DNA from 2 places in the Streptomyces sp. VNUA24 genome. Region 2 is predicted to be linked to the other one. Evidence: riboswitches for the same ligand, from Rfam matches in the RefSeq annotation. Region 2 holds a riboswitch; the other holds the start of a gene.
The links. A riboswitch is a leader RNA that binds a small molecule or an ion and turns the genes downstream of it on or off. The one in region 2 is predicted to bind glycine.
Positions count from the first base shown of each region.

Region 1: linked by a shared signal. The riboswitch ahead of gcvP (aminomethyl-transferring glycine dehydrogenase) and the one ahead of gcvT (glycine cleavage system aminomethyltransferase GcvT) in region 2 are both predicted to bind glycine.

Region 1 is NZ_CP119143.1:9,226,553-9,235,864, reverse strand. Features, by position in the region: gene PYR72_RS39735 (hypothetical protein) at 1-1,209, opposite strand, end outside; gene PYR72_RS39730 (hypothetical protein) at 1,780-2,364, shown strand; gene PYR72_RS39725 (DUF5999 family protein) at 2,754-2,954, shown strand; gene gcvP (aminomethyl-transferring glycine dehydrogenase) at 3,070-5,955, opposite strand; glycine riboswitch at 6,128-6,224, opposite strand; gene PYR72_RS39715 (PRC-barrel domain-containing protein) at 6,348-6,716, shown strand; gene PYR72_RS39710 (DNA polymerase IV) at 6,795-8,147, opposite strand; gene PYR72_RS39705 (MerR family transcriptional regulator) at 8,271-8,954, opposite strand; gene PYR72_RS39700 (bifunctional nuclease family protein) at 9,214-9,312, opposite strand, start outside.
Region 2 is NZ_CP119143.1:3,852,025-3,861,336, forward strand. Features, by position in the region: gene PYR72_RS16050 (ABC transporter substrate-binding protein) at 15-1,772, opposite strand; gene PYR72_RS16055 (ABC transporter permease) at 1,847-2,845, opposite strand; gene PYR72_RS16060 (enhanced serine sensitivity protein SseB C-terminal domain-containing protein) at 3,172-3,921, opposite strand; gene PYR72_RS16065 (enhanced serine sensitivity protein SseB) at 4,137-4,913, opposite strand; gene PYR72_RS16070 (AAA family ATPase) at 5,002-5,673, opposite strand; glycine riboswitch at 5,888-5,984, shown strand; gene gcvT (glycine cleavage system aminomethyltransferase GcvT) at 6,160-7,287, shown strand; gene gcvH (glycine cleavage system protein GcvH) at 7,473-7,850, shown strand; gene glyA (serine hydroxymethyltransferase) at 7,869-9,134, shown strand; gene PYR72_RS16090 (L-serine ammonia-lyase) at 9,246-9,312, shown strand, end outside.

The sequences.
Region 1 (9,312 bases), 5.4 Mb from region 2:
CACTCCGCCGTACCGCCCCCGGGGCCACTGCAGCCGTGCGTCGATCCCGTGGCGGCACGCCTCGTCGAAGTTGGCCGCGGCGGCCTCGAACGGCAGCCGGGTCCACACGGGCCGCGACTCCTCCGCCAGCGCGCGGACGACCCCGTAGTAGAAGGCCGCGTTCGCGATCACGTCCGTGATGGTGGGCCCCGCGGGCAGCACCCGGTTCTCGACCCGCAGGTGCGGGACCCCGTCGGCGATGCCGTAGACGGGACGGTTCCAGCGGTAGATGGTGCCGTTGTGCAGGGTGAGTTCGGCGAGCGAGGGGGTGCCGCCCGCGTCGAGGACGGCGATCGGGTCCTCGTCGTCGCAGATGGGCAGCAGGGCCGGGAAGAAGCGCAGGTTCTCCTCGAAGAGTTCGTACGCCGAGGAGATCCACCGTTCCCCGAACCAGGTGCGCGGCCGCACCCCCTGGGCCTGGAGCTCGGGCGGCCGTGTGTCGGTGGACTGCTGGAACAGGGGTGGCCGCGACTCCCGCCACAGCTCGTGCCCGAACAGGAACGGCGAGTTGGCCCCGATGGCGACCTGTGCGGCGGCGACCGCCTGGGCGGCGTTCCACACATCCGCGAACCGGCCCGGCGTCACCTGCAGATGCAGTTGCACGGAGGTGCAGGCGGCTTCCGGCGCGATGGACTTCGAGGTGCAGACGAGCCGCTCCACCCCGTCGATGTCCAGGGTGAAGTCCTCGCCGCGGGCGGCGACGATCTGGTCGTTCAGCAGGGTGTAGCGGTCGCCGGCGGAGAGGTTCGAGGAGACCAGGTCGTCGCGGCCCAGCGTGGGGAGAATGCCGATCATCACGATCCCCGCGCCCACCTCGACCGCCTTGCGGTCGGCATAGGCGAGGGAGGTGCGCAGCTCCTCGGAAAGCTGGTCGAATACCCGGCCGCCCAGCCGGTGTGGAGCTATGTTGACTTCCAGATTGAACATGGCGAGTTCTGTTTGGAAGTCTCGGCTCGCAATGCGTTCGAGTACTTGCGCATTCATCATTCTCGGCAGACCGTCGCCGTCGACGAGGTTCAGCTCGATCTCCACCCCCATGAGGTTCCTGGGGCGGTCGAACCGCTTCTCCTCCAACAGCCGCGCCAGCCCCGTCAGACACTGCCGGAGCTTGTCGCGGTACTGCTGGCGATCGGAGAGGCCAAACGGCCCCGCCACGACCTTCTCCCCCATCGAAGTGTCCTTCCTCGGATGGGCGGGCCGACGTCTCGGCCGCGGGGTGTACCGGGTCCACGGTTCATGATGCCCAGGCAGAGCCAGCGATAACGTCCCACGCTCGACCAGCACACGCTAGGCTGAGCGCGGTCTTCTCCGACCTTATTTCCCCGGCATGCTTCTGGCACATTCACCGGGCAAGAAAGAGTACGCGCTTTCTGGGCGAGGGGCTTTCGTGAAAAGCGCCGACGAGAACCGGCCGTCCCGTACGCGACGGTAATCCGAGGTCACCGGCGCACCCCCACCGAAAATAAGGGTGGCCCGCTTGTTCCGGCGACCTGATACAGCCTTGTTCTTCATATCCGGAACGGCTAGACGAAACACTGCGTGAACACGTGTCGTATAAACTCTGCAAACGAGGCTGAGAGGCGGCACCCGCGGTCCTCGGTCCTGCCGTCGGACCACCGCGGCGGACCCCACCCACGCACCGGACCCCGGGCACCCGTCTCTTCGATCCCAGAGAGCTGACAGCGCCGTCCGCCCCCGCCCTCGCGTCACCGTGCCTGCCGAATGGAGAGGCCACTCACCATGCCGCTGCATGTCCCCCCGGCTCCCGCGCCCGCCCTGCGCACCGTCCTCACGGCCCTCGGTTCTCCCACCGCCGTCCACGAGGCGCGCACTCCCGCCCTCAAGAACGCGCAGGGTCCCGTCACACCCGAACTCCCGCTGCCCGTCCACGTGCTCGACCGGATCACCCCGGAGGGGACGGGCACCGCCCGGCTCACCGGATGGCGGTTCCTGATCCGCTGCGGCGACCGCGCCGTGGCCGCCGCCGAGACCCGGCTCACCCCGGACGGCTGGGCGTTCTCGCACTTCTTCGAAGGCCCGTACATCGCCTCGACCGAACTCGCCCTGCGCCAGGCCGATCTCATGCAGCAGCCCTACCAGCCGCGCCTGCTGTCGGTGCCCGAGCTGTACATGCTCACGCTCTGGCTGCACGCCGACCCCACCGCCGACGCCGCCGGCGGGCACCCGGCCCCGGCCGACGTCCTGGTCCCGCTGGCGCCCGCGCCACCCGGCATCGCCGCCCACCGGCCGCACCCGGCCGCCGATCTCCTCCCGGTGCTGACCACCCGGCTGACACCCGCACCCCTGCTGGGTTCGCCCGCCTGAAAAACCGGACCGCACCACTCCCGCCCCGTCACCGATATACGGTGACGGGGCGCTCATTCACCGCTACGCGGAATTACCGCTCTTACGGGCGCCAAAACGCTCGTACGAGCCATTCCCACGCCTTCCCCCGCACCGGACTAGCCCCATCCGACCATGGCGCACCACCCGAAAGGACAGTGCGGCACGGATGAACCATCCGGGCGGGCGCTGCGTCATCAACCTGTGAAGAAGTCGTGCTGCGAAATGCCTGCGGATTCACGCTCGTGGGGCAACACTGGGACCGGACCGATTTATCACAACGGGGGGCGGCCATGAACGGGGCTTCACGCCGCGGGACAGACAAAACAGCCATCTCAGACCAGACGACCGACCGAAAGATCCCAACAACCATGTGCCAGCACCAGCCACTGTGCCCGACTGCCGAATCCGCCGACCGGGAAGGCGCCCGTCTCGTGGCGCACCACCCGGAGCAGGGATGGAGCCTGCTCTGCAACGGCGTTCTGCTCTTCGAGGACACCGGTGAGCTCCTGCCGGACGGCCAGATCATCGCGCCGCACCGCCCGATGGGCACCGTGGTGACCGCCGCCTGAGCCGCACTCACGTGCGCGCAGGGCGAGCGTCCCGCCCAGGACGCCCGCCCGGACAGAAGAGGGGCCGGCCGGAGAAGCACTCTCCGAACCGGCCCCGACGCGTGTCCGACCGCGACTACGCTTCGTAAGCGTCCAGCGGCGGGCAGGAACAGACCAGGTTCCGGTCGCCGAACGCCTGGTCGATCCGGCGCACCGGCGGCCAGTACTTGTCCGCGCGCGAGACCCCGGCCGGGAAGACCGCCTCCTCACGCGTGTAGGCGTGGTTCCACTCCCCGCCCAGCGCACCCGCGGTGTGCGGGGCGTTGCGCAGCGGGTTGTCGTCCGCGGGCCACTCGCCCGAGCCGACCTTCTCGATCTCCGCGCGGATCGCGATCATGGCCTCGCAGAACCGGTCCAGCTCCCCGAGGCCCTCGGACTCGGTCGGCTCGATCATCAGCGTCCCGGCGACCGGGAACGACATCGTCGGCGCGTGGAAGCCGTAGTCGATCAGCCGCTTGGCGATGTCGTCGACGCTCACGCCGGTCGACTTGGCCAGCGGCCGCAGGTCGATGATGCACTCGTGCGCCACGAGCCCGCCCGGACCGGTGTAGAGCACCGGGTAGTGCGGCTCCAGCCGCTTGGCGATGTAGTTGGCGCTGAGCACCGCCACCTGCGTGGCCCGCTTCAGCCCCTCACCGCCCATGAGCCGGACGTACGCCCAGGAGATCGGCAGGATGCCCGCCGAGCCCCAGGGCGCCGCCGAGATCGGTCCGACGCCCGTCTCCGGCCCTGCCGCGGGCTGCAGCGGGTGGTTCGGCAGGTACGGCGCCAGGTGCGCGCGCACCGCGACCGGTCCGACCCCGGGCCCACCGCCGCCGTGCGGGATGCAGAACGTCTTGTGCAGGTTGAGGTGCGAGACGTCGCCGCCGAAGTGGCCCGGCTTGGCCAGACCCACCAGCGCGTTGAGGTTGGCGCCGTCGACGTACACCTGGCCGCCCGCGTCGTGCACCTGCGCGCAGATGTCGGCCACGTGCTCCTCGAACACGCCGTGGGTCGACGGGTACGTGATCATGAGCACGGACAGCTCGTCACGGTACTGCTCGATCTTCGCCCGCAGGTCCTCGACGTCGATCTCGCCGTCGTCGGCGGTCTTCACGACGACGACCTTCATCCCGGCCATGACGGCGCTCGCCGCGTTGGTGCCGTGCGCGGAGGACGGGATCAGGCACACCGTCCGCTGCTCGTCACCGTTCGCACGGTGGTACGCGCGCACGGCCAGCAGCCCCGCCAGCTCACCCTGCGAGCCCGCGTTGGGCTGCAGCGACACCTTGTCGTACCCGGTGGCCTCCGCCAGCCGCTCCTCCAGCTCACGGATGAGCGTGAGGTACCCCTGCGCCTGCCCGGCGGGCGCGAACGGGTGCAGCTGCCCGAACTCGGGCCACGTCACCGGCTCCATCTCGGTGGTCGCGTTGAGCTTCATCGTGCAGGAGCCGAGCGGGATCATGCCCCGGTCCAGCGCGTAGTCCCGGTCCGCGAGCCGGCGCAGGTAGCGCAGCATCGCGGTCTCGGAGCGGTGGTCGTGGAACACCGGGTGCGCCAGGTAGTCGTCCGACCGCAGCAACCCCTCGGGCAGCGTGTCCGCGGCGGAGGCGTCCAGCGCCTCCACGTCGCCCTCCACGCCGAACGCGGCCCACACGGCGCCCAGCTGCGCCCGCGTGGTGGTCTCGTCGCAGGAGACCGACACCAGGTCGGCGTCCACGAGATGCAGGTTCACGCCATGTTCCCGCGCGGCGGCCACGACCTCGCCGGCCCGCCCCGGCACCCGCACGGTGAGCGTGTCGAAGTACGACCCGTGCACGACCTCGATGCCACCGGCCGCGAGCCCCGCGGCCAGCACGGTGGCGTACCGGTGGGTACGGCGGGCGATCGTCCGCAGCCCCTCCGGCCCGTGGTAGACGGCGTACATGCCGGCCATCACCGCGAGCAGCACCTGCGCCGTGCAGATGTTGCTGGTCGCCTTCTCCCGGCGGATGTGCTGCTCCCGCGTCTGCAGGGCGAGCCGGTACGCCTTGTGCCCGTCCGCGTCCACGGACACCCCGACGAGCCGTCCGGGCAGGCTGCGCGCGAACTTCTCCTGGACGGCCATGTAGCCCGCGTGCGGCCCGCCGAAGCCCATCGGCACACCGAAGCGCTGCGTCGTGCCCACCGCGATGTCGGCGCCCAGTTCACCGGGCGAGGTCAGCAGGGTCAGGGCCAGCAGGTCGGCGGCGACGGTGACGAGCGCGCCGAGTCCGTGCGCCTGCTCGACGACCGGCTTCAGATCCCGTACGACACCGGAGGCGCCCGGGTACTGCAGCAGCACGCCGTTGATGTCCCGCGCGGCGATGTCGGCGGGGATGCCCTCGCTCAGGTCGGCGACGACGACCTCGACGCCGGCCGGCTCGGCGCGGGTCTCGATCACGGCGATGGTCTGCGGCAGCGTGTCCGCGTCGACGAGGAACAGGCCCTTCTTGTTCCTGCCCATGCGCCGCGACAACGCCATGGCCTCGGCGGCGGCGGTGCCCTCGTCCAGCAGCGAGGCGCCGGAGGTGGGCAGCCCGGTCAGCTCGGCGACCATGGTCTGGAAGTTCAGCAGGGCTTCCAGCCGCCCCTGGGAGATCTCGGGCTGGTACGGGGTGTAGGCGGTGTACCAGGCCGGGTTCTCCATGACGTTGCGCAGGATGACGGGCGGCGTGAACGTCCCGTAGTACCCGAGTCCGATCATCGAGCCCAGCACCTGGTTGCGGTCCGCGAGCGAGCGCAGCTCGGCGAGCACCTCGGCCTCGGTCCGCGCGCCGGGCAGGTCCAGCGCCTCGGCGTTCTTGATCACATCCGGGACCGCGGCCGCCGTCAGCTCGTCCAGCGAGCCGTAGCCGACGTGCGCGAGCATCTTGGCCCGGGCCCCGGCGTCCGGGCCGATGTGGCGCCGCTCGAAGGGGATGCCCTGTTCGAGCTCGGAAAGCGGAATGCGATGGGCGGTCATTGCGGAGGCCTCCTGGTCTGACACGACCTTCGAGGGGCACCACGGCACGGGCACCCCGACGGCCTCCCCCTCTGTCATCTCAACCTGAGAGCTTCACCGGTCCAGGTGCGGACCGGCTTTCACCGTCGGTGAGAGCGGGAGCCGTGACACCCGCCCTGCTTTCCAGAGTGACCTCGTCCGCGCGGTACGTGGGCCTGAGAGATTCCGGGGAGGATTTGCTCCTTCGGCGCCTCCGGATGGTGTCCGGAGGACTCTCCCGCACGGGGTCGACAGCCGCTGCCAGCGTATCAGCGCGGGCAACGCACAGGTCTTCGAGTGGCCGCTCCCCTCAATGTGCCTTTTCGTAGGGGTGAGAGACGATGTACCACCCCTTGCGACCACTTGGAGGGCCCGTGCAGACCGACATCGATCCGCGCAACCTGATCGGCCGCAAGGCGTTCGACCGCAAGGGCACCAGGATCGGCACGGTGGACGAGGTCTATCTGGACGACGCCACCGGCATCCCCGAGTGGGCCGCGATACGCATGGGCCTCTTCGGCCGCGACGCCTTCGTCCCCCTGGAGCCCAGCGAACTGGTCGACGGCACCCTCCGCGTCCCCTTCGAGCGCGCCCTGATCAAGGACGCCCCCGACTTCGGCGTGGGCCGCCACCTCTCCCCCGAGCAGGAGCTCCAGCTCTACCACCACTACGGCCTGGACATCGCGCCGCCCCCGCCCCTCGACCACGACTTCGGGCACGTCACCGGCCAGGACGACACCTGAGCGTTCCCACGACACACACGCCACAGGACACCACCGGACGGCCGAAGCGCCCCCACACGGTCCGATGCCGCCCGGCTCTCACCCCGGTACCGCGCCCGGCACCAGCGGCAACGGCTCCGCCGGCTCCAGCGCCTCGTCGTCCGTCCTGAACGTCCGCACCCGCCCCGGCCCGGCGTCGAGCGGCGTCTCGAACCGCACGGTCACCCGCCCGAGCCCGCTGCCCTGCACCCATCCGTGTCCGTACTCGGTGTGCCGTACATCGTGCCCGGCCCTCCACAGCCGCTCCCCGCCCGTGTGCTCCTGCACCGCGGGTACCTCCACGGCTCCCTCGGTGTCCGCCTCCACCGGCTCCGGTTCCCCGGCGGCCTGGGCGAACAGGTCCTCCTGCGTGTAGTCGGCCAGGCCGCTCACCCCGACGCCCAGCAGTCGTACCCCGCCGGTCGTGTCCACGGCCTCCAGCAGCCGGGCGGCGGCCTCCCGCACCACGGCGGGATCGTCCGTGGGCCCCCGCAGCGTCTCGGACCGGGTCAGGGTGGAGAAGTCGTACCGCCGCACCTTCAACTGGATCGTCCGCCCCGAGAGCCCGGCCTCCCGCAGCCTGCGCACACACCGCTCCGCGAGCCGCTGCACCTCCATGCGCACCCGAACCCGGTCATGGATGTCCACGTCGTAGGTGTCCTCCACCGACACCGACTTCGTGTCCCGCTCGGCGACCACCGCCCGGTCGTCCCGCGCCAGCGCCATCGCGTACAGCCCGTGCCCGTGGGCCTTCCCGAGCAGCCGTACGACCTCGTCCTCGCCCGCCTCGACGATCTCCTCGACCGTGGTGATCCCGGCGCGCCGCAGATGGTCCCCGGTCGCGGGTCCCACGCCCGGAAGGATCCGCACGGACATCGGCCCCAGCAACGCCCGCTCGGTTCCCGGCTCGATGAGCACCAGCCCGTCCGGCTTGGCCTGCTCGGAGCCGATCTTCGCGAGCATCTTGGAGGCCGCGAGCCCCACGGACCCCGTCAGCGCGGTCAGGGCCCGTATGTCCGCGCGCAACCGCTCCCCCGCCAGCCGGGCCGACCTGGCGTCCCAGGCCGCGTCCCCGGCCTCCAGATCCACGAAGGCCTCGTCCAGGCTCAACGGCTCCACCAGCGGCGACAGAGCCCGCAACAGCCCCATGACCTGATCGCTGATCGCCCGGTAGAAGGGGAAGCGCGGCGTGAGGTACGCGGCGTTCGGCGCGAGCCGGCGCGCCTGCGCCATCGGCATCGCCGAGTGCACCCCGAAGACCCGCGCCTCGTAGGAGGCGGTGGCGACCACTCCGCGCGGCCCCAGCCCGCCGACCACAACGGCTTTCCCCCGCAGACTCGGCTTCGACGCCTGCTCCGCCGAGGCGTAGAAGGCGTCCATGTCGAGATGCAGGATCGTGGGCGCGGTTCTCACATCTCCGATGCTGCCCTACGCCACTGACAATGCCCCGCACACCGGCTCCACCGGCCACGCCTGTACTGAGAACCGTCCCCGCCCCCGGACCGGCCGACCCGGACGCGCATCCTCCGGAGCCCTTCAGACCGCCCGGTTCCGGCGCCGCGCCAGCTCGTCCGCCGGATTGTGGCCCACGAGCGTCTCCCCCGTGTCGACCCGCTCCCCGTGCAACTGGGAGAGAGCGCTTTCGACGTCACGCCAGACGACCCCCACGGCGATCCCGAAAACCCCCTGGCCGCCCTGGAGCAGGGCGTGGACCTCGTCGGGCGACGTGCACTCGTAGACCGTCGCACCGTCGCTCATGAGCGTCATCCGCTCGAGATCGCTGAAGCCCCGCTCCCGCAGGTGCTGGATGGCGGTGCGGATGTTCTGCAGCGACACCCCCGTGTCGAGGAACCGTTTCACGATCTTCAGGACGACCACGTCCCGGAAGCTGTAGAGGCGCTGCGTCCCCGAGCCCTGGGCGGACCGCACACTCGGCTCCACCAGGCCCGTACGGGCCCAGTAGTCGAGCTGACGGTAGGTGATGCCGGCGGCCGCGCACGCGGTGGGACCGCGGTAGCCGACCTTCTCGTACGGCTCGGGCGCCGCCTCGGCGCTGTCCTGCACGGCCGTGGGCCGCTGCGGGGCGTGACCCGCCGGGCCGCCCTGATGGGGGTCCCCCCAGCTCGGGCGCGTCCGAGAGCCCGGGGGAGGGTACGGGCCGCCGCTCCCCAGCCTGCGTCCGGGGGCACCCCCAGCCGTACCGTCGCCGCTGCTTCTCACGCCGACCTCCGTCCTTGACCTGCCTCATCGACGGTAGGCAGCCACCACGGGTGCGTCAACGACCATCGCACTCGCCACGCCGAGTGATAATCACCCTGAGAGTGGTTTCGCGTGCCCTCCCGCGGGGAAAGGCTAGCCGAATGCGCTCCCGCCGAGCCGCCCCGGCACACCGCACCGACGCGCCCGCCACCAACGGCGGCAGGCAGCGTCAGGACCCGTCAGCCCCGAAGGACGACTCCGTGCGACCGTCCGCCCGGCCTCACTGACTGTTCGTCCCGAAGTCCTCGGGCGAGATCTGGTCGAGGAACTCGCGGAACTTCTCCACCTCGTCCTCCTGCTCGTCCGGGATCGCGATGCC
Region 2 (9,312 bases):
CCTGCCTTCCGGGGCTACTTCTTTTCCTTGACACCGATGTTGAGGTAGTCGTACTGACCGCTGAAGGCCGAGGACGACACCAGGTTGGTGGCGTACGGCGAGCGGTACAGCAGGACCTTGAAGTAGGTCAGCGGCACGATGGCGGCCTGCTCCATGACCAGCTTGTCGACCTCGGTGTACGCGGCGGTGCGGGCGGCCTCGTCGGTGTTGCCGATCGCGTCGTCCAGCAGCTTGTTGACCTTGGGGTCGTCCAGCTCGGACAGGTTGGTGTTACCGGCCTGGCCGATGGCCTTGCCGTGCACGATCTGCTGCAGGAAGCCGTAGCCGGTGGGCCAGTCGGCGCCCCACTGCATCATGATGAGGCCGATGTTGTTCTTCTTGTTGAACTTCGGCACACCCGCGTAGTCCGAGAAGTACTTGCCCGACGGGTACTGCTTGATGTCGGCCTCGATGCCGACCTTCTTCAGCGCCTCGACGATCGCGGTGGCCGCGTCGACCTCGCCCTGACGGTCGGTACGGGCCGAGATGGAGGTCTTGAAGCCGCCCTCCTTGCCGCAGGCCTTCAGGTGCTCCTTGGCCTTGGCGACGTCACCCTTGTTGTCCGGGGTGGCGTACGTGTCGGCCTTCTCGTAGCCCGAGACGTCGGTGGGCAGGACGGTGGTGGCGATGTCACCGCGGATCGGGCCGCCCATGGCGGTCTGCACGGCGGTCTTGTCGATCGCGTACTCGACGGCCTTGCGGCACTCGACGTTGTCGAACGGCGCCACCTTGGTGTTGATCGCCGTGTAGACGAGACGGCCGCCGAGCGCGTTGTCCGTGTTGGCCAGCTGGTCCTTGTCCTTGAGGATCTGGGCCTGGGTCTGGGCGTCGACACCGGTGCCCTGGATGTCGATCATGGTGTCGCCGGACATGACGTCCTTGTCGATGGTGGCCTTGTTGACCTTCAGGTTCACCACGATCTTTTCCGGGTACTGCTTGCGCAGCGGGTCCGTCTTGGCGTCCCACTCGGGGTTGCGGACCAGGACGATCTGCTTGCCCTCGTCGTACTTCTCGAACTTGTACGAGCCGGTGGAGACGACCTTCTTGGTGTAGTCGACGCCGGTGTCCTTGGCCCTCGGCACCGGAGCCGTCTGCGGCATGCTCGCCAGGTAGTCGAAGTCGGCGAAGGGCTTGTTGAGCTTGAAGACGATGGTGTTGTCGTCCGGCGTCTCCAGGGACGAGATGCCCGCCGCCTTCTTGTCCTTGTACGGGCCCTTGTACTTGTCCCCGCCGGCCAGCAGCTGCTGGAAGTAGTTGGGGCCCGAGGAGAGCACGTCACGCGCGAAGTTCGAGCGCTCCACCGCGTACTTGACGTCCTTGGAGGTGACCGGGGTGCCGTCCTCGAACTTGACGCCCTGGCGGATCTTGTACGTCCAGGTCTTGCCGCCGTCGCTCGGCGTGCCCGCGCTCTCGGCCAGGTCCGGGACCAGCTCGTTGCCCGCCTCGCCCGCGCCGGGCTTGAACGTCATCAGCGGACGCGCGTAGAGGCGGCTGAAGTTGAAGCCGTACGCGTAGTACATGTTGCCCGGGTCGAGGGACTCGGGGGCGTCGGAGCTGGCGTAGGTGAGCGTGCCGCCCTTCGCCGTGGACTCGTTCACGACACCCTTGGTCGCGGCGTTGGCGCCGGCTCCCTTGGGGGCGTCATCCGTGCCGTCGTCCGCCTTGCTGCACGCGGACAGAAGCAGTCCGGCGGCGCTCGCAACCGCGACCGCGGCCATTGCTGACCTTCGCATGATGGTCGGTTTCTCCTTCGTAGTTGGACAGTTGTGTGGGACTTCGGGCCACAACCGGGCCGCGGGCGCAGACGTCAGCGGCTGCGGGGGTCGAGGGCGTCCCGGAGGCCGTCACCGAGGAGGTTGAAGGCCAGCACCGTGATGAAGATCGCGAGGCCGGGAACGATCATGTACTGCGGGTCGACCTGGAAGTAGTCGACCGCGTCGTTGAGCATTCCGCCCCAGGAGGCCTGCGGCGGCTGGATCCCGACACCGAGGAAGCTGAGCGACGCCTCGAAGATGATGTTGGTCGGGATGAGCAGCGTCGAGTAGACGATGATCGGCGCGACGAGGTTGGGCAGCAGCTCCTTGAACAGGACGTACGGGCCGCCGGCGCCCATCCCGCGCGAGGCGTCGATGAACTCGCGCTCCCGCAGCGCCAGGGTCTGACCGCGCACGATGCGTCCCATGTACGGCCAGTTGAAGAAACCGATCACGAAGATCAGCACCGAGATGTGCAGCGGCAGGCCCTTGAGGCCGAAGGCGCCGCCCTGGAGCGTCGCGGAGATGGCGATCGCGAAGAGCAGCAGCGGGAACGCCAGGAAGGTGTCCATCAGCCGGCTGACGATCGTGTCGACCCGGCCGCCGTAGTAGCCGGCGACCAGGCCCAGCACCACGCCGATGGCGTTGGACAGGATCGTCGCGCCGAAGGCCACGACCAGGGAGACCCAGGAGCCCTCCAGGATGCGGGCGAGGATGTCCCGGCCGAACTTGGGATCGACCCCGAGAGGGTGGTCCCAGCTCATCCCGCCGAAGTCGCCCTTGGGCAGGGAGGTGTTGGCGTCGATGAGATCCTGGTTGAAGGTGTTGGGGTCGAGCCCCAGCATCGACTGCAGCGGCCGGGAGAGGGCCGCGATCAGGATCAGCAGGACGACGATGAGACCGCCGGCGACGGCCACCTTGTCGCGCTTGAAGCGGGTCCAGGCGATCTGGCCGAGCGAACGGCCCTCGATCTTCTTGGCCTCGACACCTTCCAGCACGGCTTCGGGCTGCGCCTCGGCCTGCGATCCGGTCGTCTCAATGGGTGCGGTCATCGTCCCTCGTGCTTGCCCGTGCCGGTGGTTGCCGACTGTGCCTGGCGGCCGCCCGGGTCTGCGGTGCGGTCCGTCACCACTGCTGTCTCGCCTGCTCTGTGACTACTGCTGAGTACGAGGGAGGGGCGGGCGGAGAACTTCACCGTATGAACAGCGCGTTCGCCGCATCCCCCCATCGCTCTGGGGGAGTCTTCAACGGCCGCGCGATCAGGCACCAGACCCGACGGCGAAAGTATGCGCAACCGTGATGTGGCCAGCGCGGTTCCGCTATCCGGACGTGACGCTCTGTTGAGCGGTGGGGGCGGGGAGGACGCCGGCGGGGCGGCTCAGTACCGGCTCGGGTACCCGTACCCGCCCGCCGCCGGGGCCTGCGCCGGGGCCGCGTGGGCCTCGCGGTCGTAGAACGGCCGGGCGCCGGCCCGCAGCCACATGGCGACCGGGTCGTACTCGTCGGACATCGCGACCGTGGAGACGGGCAGCCCGTCCGGGACGGCGCCGATGGACTGCTGCATCATCGCGCGCACCGAGTCCACGGCCGGCGGCGAGGTGTCGTACACGTCGAGGCCGATGGCCAGGTACGGCGCGCCGAGCGCCGGCTGCACCCAGGCGCGGCGCAGCGAGCGCACGGCGGGGGTGCGGTGCGCGTTCTGGGTCAGCAGGCCGTAGAACTGGGGGATCTCGATGGCCGGCTCGGACAGCCGGAGCGGGCCGGCGGGCTGCCGCTCCAGGCCGGTGGCGATCCGGCGCAGATCGAGCCAGGGGATGCCGACGCCGCCGCCCGGCGCGTGCGGGTTCAGCCAGAGGCCGTAGTGGTCGGGGTAGAGCGTGCGGGCCACGTCGAGGCCGTCGACGACCTCGTAACTGCGGTTCCAGCCACTGGCGGAGAGCTCCTGGGCGGAGGTCACGCACGGGGCGTAGTTGAACCCGTCGACCTCCATGTTCCCGTACTGGGCGTCCGGGGAGCCGCCCTGGCCGTGCCAGAGCAGCATCCAGATCTGGCCGGAGGACGGGGTGGCGAGGGCACGCAGCAGCGCCTCGTAGGCGTCGTAACGCCCGGGCGTCACCTGCCGCAGCATGTGCTCGACCTGCCCGGTGGCGATGCTGCCGCTCACGTTGGCCGTCCTTCGTGTTGGACCCTGGTTATAGGAGACAGCTTAGGTGGTGCGCCGGTTGAGCCGGTCAGGGCTCGGGCGTTGCCGTACCTCGCGGGGCGCGGGCGCGTCGTGGCTGGTCGGGCCCCGCGGCGGAGCCGCGGATCGGAACAGCCCCACGCCCTTCCGGGGCGCGTCGGTCAGTACCCCTGTTGGTAGAAGGGCCGTACCTTCTCGCGGAGCCAGTCGCCCACCGGGTCCTGGGCGACGTCCAGGAAGACCATGTTGACCGGCCAGGGGACGGGGGCCTTGGCGAGGACCCGGCCGAGGGCGGCGAGCGGGAGACCCCGGTCGGCCTCCCAGGAGGTCAGTTCGACGCCGATGAACATGACGGGGTCGGCGGTCTCGATGGTGGCGAGGCAGCGGCGGGCGGAGAGGACCACCCCGGTCGTGGCGAACTCCGCCGAGGCGGCCGCGAGGAAGTCCACGGGGTCGTCCTGCCAGTCCGGCTCGAACAGCCGGACGCGGGCCCCGTTCGCCGAGCCGTCCAGCGGGGTCCGTCCGGCCCGGCACAGCTCGGCCACCGCGGGCGGCGGCAACGGCATGCCCACGACACCGTCCGGGTTGAGGGCGAGGCCGATCTGCGGAGGCAGGCCGCGCGCGAACTCGACCGCCGGGGCGATCGTGAACGACATGTGGTTCCCGACGACCTGGCGGAACTGCTCCTCGGACGTGAAGACCGGCACGTACGCCTGGCCGTCGAACTCCATCGTGGGCAGGTCGAGCTGACCGCTGCTCGGGCCGCCGCCCTCCGGGAGCGGCACCCAGACGAAACTGCGGGCCAGCACCTCCACGATCCGCGCCCCGGCCTGGGGCACGCCGAGCGACGCGGACAGCACCTCCTCCAGCTCGTTGCCGGGCCACCCGCCGTGCCCGTGGGGATGCGCCTGTGCCGGAAAGTCCGCCGGGAAGTCCATCTGCTGCCTACCGCTTTGCTCCGTGATGCTGTTGTCCCTGCACCTTAATTGCTTCCGGGCCGCGGGCGCGCCCTTCGGGAACCCCCCGCTACCCGGTGAAGTCGATCCGCTTCAGCACGTCCGCCGCCGCCCGGTCGATCAGCACCGCCGCCCCGCACCCCTGCGGCAGCCGTCCCTTCTCCACCGCCCGCAGCAGTCTGGTCATGGCGCCGCGGTGCCGGGCGAACGCGTACCGCGAGACCCCCCGGCCCCGCTCCCGCTGCCCGTCCCGCGCCTCGTCCGCGGTCACGTCGAGCAGCAGCAGATGCAGGGTGCCGCCCCGCCGTACGGCCTCCCGCGCGAGCCAGCTGCGCACCCACGCCTGGGCCCCGCAGTCGTGCACGACGACGCCCTCCCCCGAGCGGAGGGCGCGCCGCAGTCCCGCGTAGTGCGCGAGGCGCACGAAGGGCCGGTAGGCCGCGTACGGCAGGTGGCGGGCCAGGCGCGCGTCGAAGCGGTCGCGGGTGTCCTGGGAGTCGATCCGCACGCCCGGCACGCTCCGCCGCATCAGCGTCGACTTGCCGCTGCCCGGGAGCCCGGTCACCACCACCAGGTCGTGCGGTCCGAAGGACAGTCCGTGCGGGCTGCGCCCGGCACGCTCCCTGAGGTCGCGGACGACCGCCCTCGGGAACGGGCCGCACGCCTCACCGGCCGGTGCGACGGGCTGCTCGGGCATGGCGGCGATGCCCGAGGTCGTCGCGTACGCCGTGGTCCTGTTCACCGTGATCGTCCTCCCCAGGGGTATGGAGTCCCATCCCCACAGACTGTAAAGAGAAGGTAATGCCCGATCCCTCCTGGTTCAGTCCTCGTCCTGCCACAAGAGTGCTACGAACCGGTGTGTCCGCTCCCGCTCGCCGCCCTCACCAGTGAAGGTCCCCCTGCCGCGCCGCGTCGATGCGTGCAATGATGTGCGCGCCAACTGCATACCGGCCGCTTGAATCCGCGCGGGAGAGCTCCCAGCAGTCTCGCTGGGGCGCCGAAGGAGCAAGTCCCTCCCTTGAATCTCTCAGGCCCAGATACCGCGCGGGCGAGGCACATCTGAAAAGCGGGCCGCGCCTCCCTCCGAGGAGGACGGCTCCACCCAAGGTGCAAACCACGATCACCGGTACGTCACGATCACCGGTACGTACGGTCGCGGTGAACCTCTCAGGTTCCGATGACAGATGGGGAGGATCGTCCTCGCCTGTCATGCCCCGGGAGCAATCCGATGAGCAGTAGCCCCACCGCTGGATCGCGCCGTACCGCGCTCGATGCCCTGCATCGCTCGCTCGGTGCGACGATGACCGACTTCGCAGGCTGGGACATGCCCCTGCGTTACGGCTCCGAGCGTGACGAGCACCTCGCCGTCCGCACGAGGGCCGGCCTCTTCGACCTCTCCCACATGGGCGAGATCACCGTCCTCGGGCCGGGGGCCGCCGCGCTGCTCGACCACGCGCTGGTCGGCGACATCGGCGGGGTGAAGCCCGGCCGCGCCCGCTACACCATGATCTGCCGCGAGGACGGCGGCATCCTCGACGACCTGATCGTCTACCGGCTCGCGGACACGGAGTACCTCGTCGTCGCGAACGCCTCCAACGCCCAGGTGGTGCTGGACGCGCTCGTCGAGCGCGCCGCCGGTTTCGACGCCGAGGTGCGGGACGACCGGGACGCGTACGCGCTGCTCGCCGTCCAGGGCCCCGAGTCGCCCGGCATCCTGGCCGCCCTCACCGACGCCGACCTCGACGGTCTGAAGTACTACGCGGGACTGCCGGGCACGGTCGCAGGTGTCCCGGCGCTGATCGCGCGCACCGGGTACACCGGCGAGGACGGCTTCGAGCTGTTCGTGAAGCCCGAGCACGCCGTCGAGCTGTGGCAGGCGCTGACCAAGGCGGGCGAGGGCGCCGGCCTGGTCCCCTGCGGCCTGTCCTGCCGGGACACGCTCCGCCTGGAGGCGGGCATGCCGCTGTACGGGCACGAGCTGTCCACCGAACTGACGCCGTTCGACGCCGGGCTCGGCCGGGTCGTGAAGTTCGGCAAGGAGGGCGACTTCGTGGGCCGCGCGGCCCTGCGCGAGGCCGCCGAGCACGCCCACCACGAGCCGCCGGTCCTCGTCGGCCTGATCGCCGAGGGCCGCCGGGTCCCCCGCGCCGGATACCCCGTCGTCGCCGAGGGGGGCAAGGTGATCGGCGAGGTCACCTCCGGCGCCCCCTCCCCCACGCTGGGCAAGCCGATCGCGATGGCGTACGTCGACGCCGTGTACGCCGCCCCGGGCACCACCGGGGTCGCCGTGGACATCCGCGGCAGCCACGAGCCGTACGAGGTCGTGGCCCTGCCGTTCTACTCGCGGCGGAAGTGACACCTTCGTAGCCGCGCGGCCGTGGTCGTGCGGCCGGGGCGGTTCGCGTGGTCGGATACGGAGTCGTTCGGAAGCGGCGTCGTGCGGACCCCGAGCGTGACCCTGGGCACATCCGCGCTGTTCAACAGCGGTTTCAGCAGTCCCCCCTTCACCATCACTCCCCCGCGTACAGGAGAATTCAGGCCATGAGCAACCCCCAGCAGCTGCGTTACAGCAAGGAGCACGAGTGGCTGTCGGTCGCCGAGGACGGCGTCTCGACGGTCGGCATCACGGAGTTCGCGGCGAACGCGCTCGGCGATGTCGTCTACGCCCAGCTCCCCGACGTGGGCTCCACGGTCGAAGCGGGCGAGACCTGCGGCGAACTGGAGTCCACGAAGTCGGTGAGCGACCTGTACTCGCCGGTCTCCGGTGAGATCACCGAGATCAACGAGGACGTCGTCAACGACCCGTCGCTGGTGAACACCGCCCCGTTCGAGGGCGGATGGCTGTTCAAGGTACGCGTCGCGGGCGAGCCGGACGACCTGCTCTCCGCCGACGAGTACGCCGCCCACACCGCCGGCTGAGAAGACGAGGTCCCCCGTATGTCGCTTCTGAACACCCCCCTGCACGAGCTGGACCCCGAGGTCGCGGCCGCCGTCGACGCCGAGCTGCACCGCCAGCAGTCCACCCTGGAGATGATCGCCTCCGAGAACTTCGCCCCCCTCGCGGTCATGGAGGCGCAGGGCACGGTCCTGACCAACAAGTACGCCGAGGGCTACCCGGGCCGCCGCTACTACGGCGGCTGCGAGCACGTCGACGTCACCGAGCAGATCGCGATCGACCGGCTGAAGGAGCTGTTCGGCGCCGAGTACGCCAACGTCCAGCCGCACTCGGGTGCCTCCGCCAACCAGGCCGCCCTGTTCGCGCTCGCCCAGCCCGGCGACACCATCCTCGGCCTGGACCTGGCCCACGGCGGCCACCTCACCCACGGCATGCGCCTGAACTTCTCCGGCAAGCAGTTCAACGTGGTCGCCTACCACGTGGACGACTCGGGCCTGGTCGACATGGACGAGGTCGAGCGGCTGGCCAAGGAGCACCGCCCGAAGGTGATCATCGCGGGGTGGTCGGCGTATCCGCGGCAGCTGGACTTCGCCGCGTTCCGCCGGATCGCGGACGAGACCGGCGCGCTGCTGTGGGTGGACATGGCGCACTTCGCGGGTCTGGTGGCGGCCGGGCTGCACCCCAACCCGGTCGAGTACGCCGACGTGGTCACCTCCACGACCCACAAGACGCTCGGCGGCCCGCGCGGCGGCATCATCCTCGCCCGCAGCAAGGAGTTCGCCAAGAAGCTCAACTCCTCCGTCTTCCCCGGCTTCCAGGGCGGTCCGCTGGAGCACGTGATCGCGGCCAAGGCGGTCTCCTTCAAGGTCGCCGCGAGCGAGGAGTTCAAGGAGCGCCAGCGGCGCACGGTCGAGGGCGCGCAGATCCTCGCCGCGCGGCTGACGGCCCCCGACGCCCGCGCAGCCGGTGTCGACGTGCTGTCCGGGGGCACGGACGTGCACCTGATCCTGGTCGACCTGCGCCACTCCGAGCTGGACGGGCAGCAGGCCGAGGACCGTCTCCACGAGGTCGGCATCACCGTCAACCGCAACGCGGTTCCCAACGACCCGCGTCCGCCGATGGTGACCTCCGGCCTGCGGATCGGCACCCCGGCCCTGGCCACCCGCGGCTTCACCGCCGAGGACTTCACCGAGGTCGCCGACGTCATCGCCGAGGCCCTCAAGCCCTCCTACGACACCGAAGCCCTCAAGGCCCGGGTCAAGGCCCTCGCCGACAAGCACCCGCTGTACCCGACGCTGGGTGAGTGACCCCGGGCTTCACCGGACCACACCCCGCAGTTTCCGGGGTACCGCGCACACTGGGGAGTGAGCGCGGTACCCCGTTCCCCGCACCGCCCTCCCCCGTTCTGAGGAGTCACCGTGGCCATCTCGGTCTTCGACCTGTTCTCGATCGGCATCGGCCCGTCCAGCTCCCACACGGTCGGCC